4 regions of the Glaciecola sp. MF2-115 genome follow, and region 3 is predicted to be linked to each of the others. Evidence: predicted binding sites of a transcription regulator. Region 3 holds the regulator's gene; each other region holds the start of a gene.

Region 1 (3,171 bases), on a different contig from region 3:
GATAAACCCTGAAGTATTGGCGCAAAAAATTGCCAAATTGGAATCTCAAATTTTCGGGAATGGAGCTTAGAATCTAAATGATCACAAGTTTATTGAGCGCGATTGATAAACAAGCAGAACAGTTAACTGCCCTTAAAGCACTATTGGAAACTGAACTGCACCTGATCAGCTCGAGAGAGCCAGAGACGCTAATGGGCTTGTTGAAAGAAAAGGAAGAGCTCCTTACTCATATCGAAGAGCAGGATAGTTCAATATCTTCGTTATTTGAGAAAGCGAAAGCGAATGGTGATAGCACCGAAGATGCTTTAGCAGCAATGAATGGTTGTAATGCCATTATTCATGAATGTAAATATTTGACACAAATTAATGCAAAGTCAGTTGAACAAGGCCAACTTCGCCTTACTCACTTGCGTAATCTGATGATGGAGCTTCGTGCTCGTGAATCAATGACTTATGATCGCAGCGGTAAAACGACTGGCGATGCTGGTTCGAAGGGCTTCACAGCCTGAAAGATCAGTTTAGAAACTAATACGAAAAAAAAGCCAGCTTTAAAGCTGGCTTTTTTTGCTTTGTTGAAACACTCACTTTAATAGTAAGTAACTTTTCGGATTTTCTTAGGTTTCGCTGTTGATAGATATATATCGTATACCCTCGACATATCAAGTTCTAACTCCGTAGCATAGGTGTCCTCTCCTACTGGGTAGGTTTTGACTACACGAGCTCCACGGATAACGCCTTCTACCGAACTTTTCAACTGGTTATTTGTGAGGACTAAATTTGCCAACTCTTGTTCGCCGTCAACTTTTTGTCCAAAAACTTGCTCAGCTAATTCACGATAAGCATCTAGCTTCGACGCTTTAATCGCCATTAAGGTTTTTGTAGATTCATCTCCACCTAGTTGAGCATCAATGGGTGCATAACCTACTGCATTTAAGACAGGGTATGTCCCTGGCTCTATTGTTTCCCACTCGACATGCTTTGTGAACATTGAGCTGCAACCTGATAGCCCCAAAAGTGTGATAAGTCCTACCGACGCAATTGCAGTGCGAACCTTAGTGACGCCTGACTTGTTCATATTTAGCATAAATTACCTATATGTATTCTTACTACTGTTTGTTATGACTGATTAGGACTCAAACAAAGCTGAAATATCTAGCTTGCGTAATCATAAATTAACCAACCATTCTCGATAGATTAAGCAATGCAAAATATGAACCATGATTCATCATGTCGGAGTGAAATGTGTGCAAAACAGGAAATACCCTGTGTAAAGAAGATGAAACTCATACTGTGGCACATAACTTGTATAGCATTACGTAGTAAAGCATTCAATGCGCTAATTATTAACAATGCGCAGAAATGAATATGCGCTGTAAAGAATAAGTGCAGTAATGAATAATATAAGCCATATAAGTGAATTGACCAATGAAATTACAATCTGTTATTAAGCAAAAGCTTTTCATAAACAGCCGCAAAACTCTGAGCTTTGCGGTTCTATTAGGCTCAATCCTACTAAGCTTTGCTACCAACGCAGCCTGGTTTTCAGCTACGGGACAAGCGGCAATTCTAAATGGCGATAAAACGGCGGCCCGGCACCAAGCGACAGAAGAAGCCATAAAGCAGGCTCTACTATTTGCCGGCGCCTCTGTTAGAAGCGTGCAACAAATGACGAATGGCCTATTAATGGATGACCATATTGAAATTCGATCCAGTGGCGAAGTGAACACACTTGAATTGATTGATGAAGTGTATTCGGATGGTTACGTCACAGTTTCGATTCGTGCTGATATTTTTTCACAAGAATCACAATGTTCAGCAGCTGATTATACTAAGCGTTTAGCCACAACATATTTCCCTATACGCTATGGCGCCCAGGCTGCAGATGGCCAAATTCATGATCTAGGTGCTGCAGCAGCACATAAGCTTCAAGAAACATTCTCACAAATTAGCACAGGCTTAAGCTTAAGCGAAGTTGAGCCCTATACTCTTAATTGGCACAGCACGAATCAAAATATTCAAGCCGCTCGCCTTGCACAAAAAACAGATGTGCAATATGTCTTAGCAATCACAATTGATGACATCAGTGTTGAGCGCCAACAAGCTAACGCCTTTAAATTTTGGGATGGCGGCAGTGCAGTGCGCAATTTTGCTTACACTCTAACCCTTCTCAACGGCGCTTCCGGCGAAGAGTTACTAAAAAAACAATATCGTGTTTCCGAGGCTTGGGAGTTTGATATGACGAAGCAAATCGATGTTAACTCAGACCAGTTTTGGCGTAGTCGATATGGAAGAGCTGTTTTAGAAAGCTTACAAAAAGCAACTATCGATTTAGAGGAATACGCTGTTTGCGAGCCCACAATGGGCAGAATATTGGCGGTCTCCAACAATCAATTGCAAATTAACTTAGGTAAAAACCAAAACGTAAAAGCGGGAGACCAACTTACTTTATTTAGTCTCAAGCAAATCAGGGACAATTTTGGTCAAGAATATAAACAGTTTATATTGCACCCGACTACACTCGTTGTTACTCAAGTTTTTGCAGAGACCGCGACGGTGACAAGTCGTGACCGAAGCCTTCTGGGTAATATTCAGCCAAACGACTATGTTGCTCGACAATAGACTTGTCTTTATCAAGCGTATTGTTGAATAATAGTGATTAGTCGTCCTCGTGGCACAGCTGGATAGCGCGATCCCCTCCTAAGGTTCCAGTCATAGGTACTTTTAGTCACAAAGGTTTCGATTCACAGTTGTTTTCAAATTCGTTTTGTCACAAAATACTACAGGTCAACTCCACCCCTTAGTTTAACTGGATAAAACGAGGACCTCCTAAGTCTTTGATAGTGGTTCAAGTCCACTAGGGGTGGCCAATTTTTGTTCGATTTTGACTGGTAATCTTTGTAACATATTTGCTTATATTTTAAAGCTTGTGACCATGGTGTGACTAAATATACAAAAAACTGTTCACATTCCTCTGCGATTTTTTATTGCGTACATTCCTTCTACGATATATTTTCACAGCCTGTATTTGGTTATTTTTTCACTTTTACTAGAAGGTAATTATCTAGTGCGGCGCGGCCAAGGTAATTGACATTCTATACTTTACTGCTAGTTCTAAGCCCCTTCAGCCCCGTGGATACGGGAACACAAGAAACTGATTAGCGCCGCGTGATT
Region 2 (3,171 bases), on a different contig from region 3:
CCTTGCTCAAATGGGCTAAATGCCATTTTACCATTAGTAGTCGCAGCCATTTTAGCACTAGAAATGATACGGCATTTTACGTCGTCAGGACTTAGATAAGGGTTATATTGAAGCATTAATGCTGCAACACCTGAAACTACGGCTGAAGCTTGTGAAGTACCAGAAATTTCTTGATATTGCTCGCCTGTAAGGCTTTCAAAAAACTCGCCAAGTGCATATGTTTTGTCAACTTTAGATGCAATATGACCACCATAAGCCACAACCTCTGGCTTAACGAAGCCTTCTATAGTAGGACCTGTTGAAGAGAAAGTAGTTACACGGTCATCACTATAGTCAAACGGTGTGTAGCTATCTGTCATTGCACCAACAGTAATAATGTATGGATTGTTCCCGGGCACTGTGATGCTCATATCATTTTGACCAGAGTTCCCAGCTGAAGTAACAACAACAATTCCTGCTTCCCACAATTTAGATACTGCTTGGTTAATTGGGTCATCCCAATAATTAGATTGTACTTCGCTACCTAAAGAAAGGTTAAGGACTTTGATGTTGTAATAATTACGGTGGTGATAAATCCAGTTCAAACCATCTAATACTTTTGAGTAGCTACTTTGGCCATTTTGATCAAATGCCTTAACTGAGAGAAGATAAACGTCCGGAGCGATACCATTAAACTTACCATTTGGTGCTCTATAACTACTCGCAATTATCCCTGTAACATGACTTCCGTGACCATTGGTATCGTCATTTAACCATCTAGTTTGGACACCTTGAATTGCATCATACTTCGCATAGAATCTTTTATTAGCGTTAGAGTCGTATCTTAGACCGTCGCCATGCTCACCGCCTAAAATAGCTCCGCTATCAAGTACCGCAACAGTTACACCTTTACCTGTAATTCCAAGGTCGTGCAATTTGTCAGCCTCAACTTGAGTAGCAATATAGTTATCAATCGTGGGCGCCTTGCCATCAAGCAGGATGTTACCAAGTGACATGGTAGCTACTGAGCGGTCATCCTGTATACGCACATCATCTAATTTAGCGATAACTTCAGCTTGTGACGGTGTTAACACGGCACTGATTGCATTAATGATCGGGAATTCTCTTGAAACGCTACCGCCGACGCTGTTAACAGCTGTCTTAAGTGTTTCAGAGCCTTTACCTTGAACGATATATGATTTTGGTTGCTCTTTTTTACTTACTACTGCATTTTGATCTGCGTCAGAAAGAAAAAGGTTGGTAACACCGTTAGATGCAACTACTCCAGCGAGCCCTGTAAATGCAATGGATGCGAAGAGCATCGTTTTTACGTTATTGCTGATAGACATGTGTTTCTCCAATTAAAACTTTTTACTGCTTGTGTCTCTTAATGCACACAGTGTGCCAAGATCTAAATAAATTTTAAGGTGCTGAAATGCATGAAGTTTTTCTATTTATTCTATTTTTAGCCACTTTTTAACTTAAGCAGTGACTAAAAATCTGAATTAAAAAGTGGATATCTGATGTTTTGATTCATTATTTAAGTCATATGTAAATTCAAATTAAAAAATGAAACTAAGTTGGTGATAAAGGGGTTTCTTGATTACAATAACTTGAATCTCAAGGAGCTCGAATGAACAGGTTTTTAGTTACCGTAATCGTTATTATGGTTGTTGGCATCACCATATACAGTTATCAATCAATGAATGACGATTCAATTTATGAATTGGATGATGCGACTGAGCTTAGAGAAGATTCTAGTGAAGAAGTGAGTGCTACCACTGACGTCAACAAAAATAGCAATAACGTAATAAGTGCATCACAACAAGCTATCAAAAAGACCAGTCCTAAAAAAGACGAAAGTGGTATTGCTGATGAGGCTTTTCCTTTTGATATCAAATTGCTAGGTTTGGTTTATAGTAAGGACCCAAGTAAGAGTTACACTCAGTTAAATAATGAAGGTCAGATATCTGAGTTCGCTGTCGATGATCAAGTAAATGATACCTCCGTTTATGTGAAGCGAATTAATAAGAACTCGGTTGTATTAGAGTTTGAGTCCGTTGACTACGAACTAAGATTGGGTGAAACAAACAGTTTAGAAGAATCACAGCTGCTTGTTGAGTTTGACGAAATGACAGCTAAAGAAATAGGCTCACGTCCACGCAAGATCGAACACATTGTAAGGCTTTTACCAAACTTGTTTAATGATGGCGGTAAACTAATCATCCCAGGTCAAAACCCAGACTTGTTCAGTGCCGCTCGATTTAAGGAAGGCGACGTACTGTTGGAAGTAAACGACTTTGATATTGATGATGAAAGTAGCTTTGCTGAGCTTCAAAAGCACGTAAGAAACGCTCAAACTCTGAAGTTCGTTGTTAATCGAGCAGGACGACGAGTAACGCTTTACCTCGACATCCCCTCAGAAGCGCTAAAACTATAATTCTAATTAGGCGTTTGATTTACGATTTAGTATCTTTGGTAAATAACGCTTTTGCATTTGATACGCTATAAGCACAGCTAAAATCAATGCGCTTGCTTGGTAAATTATCCCCATCATATCTGAATGCTCACCGTGCGATAAATCAAGTTGCCAGTTAAAATAAGTAAACAACCAATCCAATAGCAACCCCGAGAGTACAGCACTTAGGACTATTGCAAGCAAATAAATAAGTAATTCCCTTTTACCAAGTTCATTTTTTATTACCATTAATGTAGCTATATTTGTTGCTGGGCCAGTTAGCATGAATACGAGAGCCGCTCCGGGCGATATACCAGACATTAGCAAACCCACGGCTATAGGCGTTGAAGCTGTTGCACAAACGTACATTGGAATTGAAATCAATACGATTAGTAACATCGCAAATACGCCTTGGCCATACTCAGTAAAAAATGAATCGGGCACGAAAGTGGTCACTAAGGAGGCAAAGAAAATACCTATTAAAAACCACACCATGAAGTCACGTAGTAATTGACCAAAGCCAAAGGTAAAAGACGAGCTTAACTTTTCCATTAAGGAGGTTTTTTTTACAACGGGCTTACTATGACAGCAGCTCTTAGTTTCAGATGTAGCCTCCTCGATTGGTTTGTCTGTTTTGTCTTCATTACCCAATAATTGAACCATAAAGCCAGCGCATATAGCCGAGAATATTGCAGCGACCGGCCTAGCGATTGCCATAACTGGGCCCATTAAAG
Region 3 (3,171 bases):
AAGAAGCGCTTGAAAAGAATAAAAAGGAAACCGATAAGTGAGTGCACTGGTTGCCAAAAACTTAGCTAAATCATACAAATCAAGACAAGTTGTAAGAGACGTAAGCTTAGAAGTTTCTAGAGGTCAGATCGTTGGTCTATTAGGTCCTAACGGTGCCGGTAAAACAACCACGTTTTATATGATCGTGGGTTTAGTGCCACTCGATAAAGGCGAGATTTGTATCGACCAACTCGATATGTCGATACAGCCCATGCATGAGCGCGCTCGTCACGGCATCGGGTATTTACCTCAAGAGGCATCTATTTTTCGTAAATTAACAGTTTATGAAAACTTAATGGCTATTCTACAAACTCGCAAAGAGCTCACAAAAGATCAACGTGAACAACAAGCTGACGATTTAATGGATGAGTTTAATGTCAACCATATTAGAAATAATTTAGGGATGAGTTTATCCGGTGGAGAGCGCCGCCGTGTTGAAATTGCGAGGGCTTTGGCAGCCAATCCAAAATTTATTTTGCTCGATGAACCCTTCGCCGGTGTTGACCCAATTTCTGTTAATGATATAAAGAAGATAATTCAGCAATTAAAAGAACGAAACATAGGTGTATTGATTACAGACCATAATGTAAGAGAAACTTTAGATGTGTGTGAAAAAGCTTATATTGTGAGTCACGGTGAACTGATTGCATCAGGAACTGCTGATGAGGTACTCAGTAACCAAAAAGTAAGAGACGTATATCTCGGCGACCAATTTGTACTATAGGTGTATCATGTTTAGTAATAGGGAAAATTTACCTCTAAAAAGCACTGAAGGAAATCGATGAAACCTTCATTGCAGTTAAAGTTTAGTCAACAACTAACAATGACGCCGCAACTTCAGCAGGCGATTAAATTACTACAACTATCTACTCTTGATTTACAACAAGAAATTCAAGAAGCGCTTGATTCTAATCCTTTATTAGAAATAGATGAATCAGATCGCAACGGTGAAAACTCTAATAATGACTCAGATACTCAAGGTGATCTTGATACGAATAATTTGAGCGCTGATAATTCAGATAATGTTGATAGCCACGATGCTCTCGAAAACAATCAAATACCCGACGACTTACCCATAGATAGCTCATGGGAAGACTACATGAGCTCATCTTCTGCACCAGCGAACATATCTAATGGTCCCGCTGACGATGATTATGTGTTTCAGGGCGAAACGACTGAGAACATTCAAGACCATCTTATTTGGCAAATGGAATTAACCCCCTTCTCAGAAATTGATCGTTCGATCGCAATAGCTATTATCGACTCTATTGATGAATCTGGTTACTTAACTGTTAGCTGCGAAGAAATATTAGATAGTTTACAAAACGAAGAGATCGAACTGGACGAAGTTGAATGTGTATTAAAGCGTATTCAAATGTTTGATCCAATTGGCGCTGGTTCTCGCAGCCCGCAAGAATGTTTAATGGTGCAATTGGCGCAATTCGATTCGAACACACCGTGGTTAGCTGAAGCAAGATTGTTACTTACAGAGCACTGTGATCTTCTGAGCAGCAAAGATTATCGAACATTAATGCGTAAAACGCGTTTGAAAGAAGATCAACTGCGTGAAGCAATGCGTTTGTTGCAAACTCTCAACCCTCGCCCAGGCAGCGCGATCCCCGTTAAAGATTCTGAATACGTCATTCCTGATGTAACGGTTGTGAAAAAAAATGGCCGTTGGACTGTGGAGTTAAACGACGACTCTTTACCGCCCTTAATTGTCAATAAAGAATACGAAGCGCTTAGTAAAAGCACAAAAAATTCGAACGATTCTCAATATATAAAGTCACATCTACAAGAAGCAAAATGGTTTATTAAAAGCTTAGAAAGCCGCAATGAAACTTTACTAAAAGTATCTCATTGTATTGTTCAGCAACAAATGGGATTTTTTGAGCATGGGCCTGAAATGATGCGTCCAATGGTCTTGAATGATGTTGCTGAAATGGTGGACATGCACGAATCAACTATTTCTCGAGTGACCACTCAGAAATATATGCATACACCTAGAGGGATTTTTGAGCTTAAGTACTTCTTCTCTAGTCATGTTTCAACCGAATCAGGCGGAGAGTGTTCATCGACAGCCATTCGAGCATTAATCAAAAAGCTTGTAGCTGCAGAAGTAGCGAGTAAACCACTTAGTGATAGCAAGATTGCGCAGTTGTTGGCCGATCAAGGTATTCAAGTTGCACGGCGAACCATTGCGAAATATCGAGAGTCTCTCTCGATTCCCCCGTCGAACCAACGAAAAAGTCTATTGTAGACTACATAAGAGGACGTAACATTATGCAAATAAATCTAACTGGTCACCACGTTGATATTACCGATTCACTCAGAGCATACGTCGACACCAAATTCGAAAAGTTAGAGCGACATTTCGACCATATAAGCAATGTCCATGTCGTATTGAATGTAGAAAAAATCAAGCAAAAAGCTGAGGCGACACTACACTTAAAAGGTGATGTGGTGCACGCTAATGCTGAACATAATGATATGTATGCCGCCATAGACGGATTAATTGACAAGTTAGATCGCCAAGTGATCAAACATAAGGAAAAATCAAAGCGACATTAGTCGTCAACGTATTATGATTATATCTGATATTATTTCACTGGATCGCACTGAATGTGCGGTTCAGTGCCAAAGCAAAAAAAGAATTTTTGAAGTCATTAGCGAAATTGCGGTCAAAGAAAATCCACAATTAGATATCGGCGACGTCTTGTCTAGCATGTTAGCTCGAGAAAAAATGGGAAGCACTGGTATCGGTAATGGTATAGCTATTCCACATGGTCGCATTGAGGGTATAAGTGATATTGTCGCCATTGTTGTAACGAGTGAAGAAGGGATTGAGTTTGATGCTATAGATGACAAACCCGTGGACATTTTTTTTGCTTTATTAGTCCCTAGCGAACAAACGCAAGAACATCTTCAAACGCTATCGTCCATTGCCCAAAAACTCAGTGAAAATAGTATTGTTAAAGCCATAAGAAGCGCAAAAAGCCGAGATGAAATCATATCCGCTTTAGCCTAAGAAAGCCGACAGCGCGGTTAAATGAAATACCGTTCAGTAACAGTCAACAGATTATAAGGTCCTATATACGTGAAGCTTTTGATTATCAGTGGTCGCTCAGGTTC
Region 4 (3,171 bases), on a different contig from region 3:
TGAATATCCTGATTCAACACCAAGTCGTTTGGCAAATGAGCAATTAAAAAGCTTGTAGTTTTTAAACTATGGGCTTTTTGCTCACTTTACATGCAGTTTTTTAATTAAATTAAATAAATTGCATTTAAAGGTTGCACCGCGTTTCGATTTCAGTATTATATGCCGCCGTTGAGGTAGATACGCAACGCAAGAAACGCAATTGGGGTCGTTAGCTCAGCTGGTAGAGCAGTTGACTTTTAATCAATTGGTCGCTGGTTCGAATCCAGCACGACCCACCACTTCTTTCTGTTATCTTCAGTTACATCCAAATTTCAAAAAACATAATTTCGCACTAAAACCCAAGCCTGTCTTATAAAATTTATTGCTGCAACTTGTGACCTTTGTATTGCACTGCGTTATACTACGCAAACGACAACAAATTACTTACATCGCATATGACCAACGCAGTACAAGCAGAACGTATTTCTTATCCATTCCCAGCAAAACCTATTCCGATCACTTCGGATTATGCTGAGCAATTGAAATCAGAAATCAAAATACTTCTTCAGCAAAAGAATGCCGTGTTAGTTGCGCATTACTATACCGATCCTGTTATCCAAGCCTTAGCGGAAGAAACCGGTGGCTGCATTTCCGATTCACTTGAAATGGCACGTTTCGGTCGTGACGCAGAACAAAAAACCTTGTTGGTTGCTGGCGTTAAATTCATGGGTGAAACTGCAAAAATTCTAAGCCCAGAAAAGACTGTGATCATGCCAACCCTGGAAGCAAATTGCTCATTAGACTTAGGCTGTCCAGAGAAAGAGTTTTCTGCTTTTTGTGATGCACATCCAGACCATACAGTGGTGGTTTACGCCAATACCTCAGCAGCAGTAAAGGCGAGGGCAGATTGGGTAGTGACTTCAAGCATTGCACTAGAGATTGTCGAGCACCTCGACAGCCAAGGTAAAAAGATAATTTGGGGCCCTGATCGTCATTTAGGCGCCTATATTCAAAAACAAACCGGTGCAGAAATGCTGATGTGGAATGGTGAGTGTATTGTGCATGATGAGTTTTCTGCCCAAGCTTTACTAAAAGCGAAGCATTTGCACCCAGATGCAGCAGTACTTGTGCACCCTGAATCGCCAGCTAGTGTGGTTGAAATAGCAGATGCGGTTGGTTCTACTTCTCAATTGATAAAAGCATCGCAAGACCTTCCTAATCAGAAGTTTATTGTTGCTACTGATAAAGGCATTTTTTACAAGATGCAGCAGTTGTCACCGAACAAGGAGTTTATCGAAGCTCCGACAGCCGGTAACGGAGCAACATGCAGAAGTTGCGCTCTTTGCCCATGGATGGCAATGAACGGCTTAGAAGCGATGAGAGACGCATTACTGAATCATGAAGGAAAAGAAATTTTCGTTGATGAATCATTGCGCCAACGCGCTTTAGTACCCTTAGATAGAATGCTTGGCTTTGCTGCCGAGTTAAATATGCAATTGAAAGGAAATGCGTAAATCAGTACTTGAAAGCTGCCAAGCTTTTACTTACTATACGCGCCCATTGGAGAGGTGGCTGAGTGGCTGAAGGCGCACGCCTGGAAAGTGTGTTTAGGGTTAAACCTAACGAGGGTTCGAATCCCTCTCTCTCCGCCAGATAATCACTGAAGCCCCGTATATTCGGGGCTTTTTTGTATCCTAACTTAAAAACTCACTCTGCTATAAAAAAAACACAGCTTTAGAGCCTAAATGAACGAGCCGTTTCTATATCAATTGCTTACAAATGTGCCTTTACAAAAACGCAGGATGAGAAACGCTGCAAGCCCAGAATCATTGTCAGGTTTTTTTACACAATCTATATTAAAGTACGTATATTTTTTTTAAATATCTGAAAATAATAACTAATTAATTTTTGGCTAGGTTCTTGCTGTCTTGCTTACAGGTATTAATGGATAAAATAAACCTAATTAATAATCAGTGGGTTGGTGACAATGATCACAAACTCAAAACAACAAACAAATGAGAGGACCTATGAAAATTACTAACTGCCTCAAAGTGGTAGCATTTTCGATGGCGTTTACAGCGTCATCTGCGTATGCAGGTATAATTAGTTTTGTCATAACAGCAGATCAAACCTTCACAGTGCCATCAACGGTAACTACATTAAATATACTCGCAATTGGTGGCGGCGGAGGCGGTGCTAACGGCCACCAAGGTGGAGGTGGAGCTGGTTATATTGCTTCTGGAAATTTTTTAGTTAACCCAGGAGATATGTATGCCGTTGTCGTTGGCACCGGTGGGTCTGGCGCTCAAACTGACCCAAATGGAAATAGTATTATTGGCTTAACGGCTGGAACGGCCTCTTCTTTCGGTGGTTTATTGGTGGCTAATGGTGGTGGCGTAGTTAGCGGAATAAACCGAGGCGGACACAATGGTAGCTCCGGTGGTGGTGCTGCATGTAATGCAGGTTCTCAAGGTGGCGCTGGTGGCTCTTTGGGCAGCAATGGCCAATCTTGCGTATCTGGTAATTCAATGCCTATTGGTTTTGGAACAGGTGATTACTCAGCAACATTAGCAAGGTTTTTAGATAACATTTTGTCAGCTGGCGCTGGTGGTGCTGGTGGAACTGGTACACATGCTGGCGGCGGTGGCGCTGGCGGTATTTTAGTTAATGGTACAGGACCGAATGCTGGAGATGGTGCTCAATCATGGAGTGGTAAAGGTGGAGCGGGCTATGGCGCAGGTGGCGGTGCTGGAGGATATAACGGTCAAGTTTCTGGGGCGCGAGTTGCGGGCGGTAACGGTGCCAATGGCCTTGTTTATGTTGAATACTCAGTGGCCGATATACCGGAACCTCAAGCTCTTGCATTGCTAGGACTGTGTTTGATCGGGCTCGTTTTCAGCCGTAAGAAGCTCACAAAATAAGAACTACATAATTACATTGAAAAACATCAACAATTTTGTTGATGTTTTTTTATGAACAAGAAAAAGTTCTATAAACTAAACCATCTAAAACATAAGAAGCTAGCTACCCCCCAAACCCTCAACCAAATAATCCACCAACAACCTAACCTTCGGCGACAAATGCCTATTATGCGGATAAACGGCCCAAATTCCCTCATCGGGCTCTCGGTAGTTATCCAATAAAGTAATCAATGCGCCACTTTCAATATGCTCTTGCACATAATAATCGGGC

Evidence for each region. Region 3 encodes sigma-54, which starts transcription at its own class of promoters, with help from an activator protein. Its sites were predicted from a motif close to GTTGGCACGNNNNTNGNNT; they were not measured.
Region 1: ACKLNX_RS13220 (flagellar assembly protein FlgT) is a predicted target of sigma-54. The motif match lies at 1,290-1,308, and genes of this name have one in related genera.
Region 2: ACKLNX_RS11970 (S8 family peptidase) is a predicted target of sigma-54. The motif match lies at 1,370-1,388, and genes of this name have one in related genera.
Region 4: ACKLNX_RS17640 (PEP-CTERM sorting domain-containing protein) is a predicted target of sigma-54. The motif match lies at 1,887-1,905, and genes of this name have one in related genera.

The regions. Positions count from the first base shown of each region.
Region 1 covers NZ_JBLBVM010000055.1:6,397-9,567, reverse strand. The annotation lists gene flgM (flagellar biosynthesis anti-sigma factor FlgM) at 1-70, shown strand, start outside; gene ACKLNX_RS13230 (flagella synthesis protein FlgN) at 78-509, shown strand; gene ACKLNX_RS13225 (LPP20 family lipoprotein) at 587-1,075, opposite strand; gene ACKLNX_RS13220 (flagellar assembly protein FlgT) at 1,426-2,619, shown strand; tRNA gene ACKLNX_RS13215 (tRNA-Arg) at 2,792-2,867, shown strand.
Region 2 covers NZ_JBLBVM010000054.1:4,512-7,682, forward strand. The annotation lists gene ACKLNX_RS11970 (S8 family peptidase) at 1-1,328, opposite strand, end outside; gene ACKLNX_RS11975 (hypothetical protein) at 1,613-2,419, shown strand; gene ACKLNX_RS11980 (SO_0444 family Cu/Zn efflux transporter) at 2,426-3,171, opposite strand, start outside.
Region 3 covers NZ_JBLBVM010000053.1:42,398-45,568, reverse strand. The annotation lists gene lptA (lipopolysaccharide transport periplasmic protein LptA) at 1-41, shown strand, start outside; gene lptB (LPS export ABC transporter ATP-binding protein) at 38-763, shown strand; gene ACKLNX_RS11155 (RNA polymerase factor sigma-54) at 821-2,299, shown strand; gene hpf (ribosome hibernation promoting factor) at 2,323-2,610, shown strand; gene ptsN (PTS IIA-like nitrogen regulatory protein PtsN) at 2,624-3,067, shown strand; gene rapZ (RNase adapter RapZ) at 3,137-3,171, shown strand, end outside.
Region 4 covers NZ_JBLBVM010000056.1:556,537-559,707, reverse strand. The annotation lists gene ybgF (tol-pal system protein YbgF) at 1-58, shown strand, start outside; tRNA gene ACKLNX_RS17655 (tRNA-Lys) at 203-278, shown strand; gene nadA (quinolinate synthase NadA) at 435-1,493, shown strand; tRNA gene ACKLNX_RS17645 (tRNA-Ser) at 1,542-1,631, shown strand; gene ACKLNX_RS17640 (PEP-CTERM sorting domain-containing protein) at 2,007-2,900, shown strand; gene ACKLNX_RS17635 (LysR substrate-binding domain-containing protein) at 3,000-3,171, opposite strand, start outside.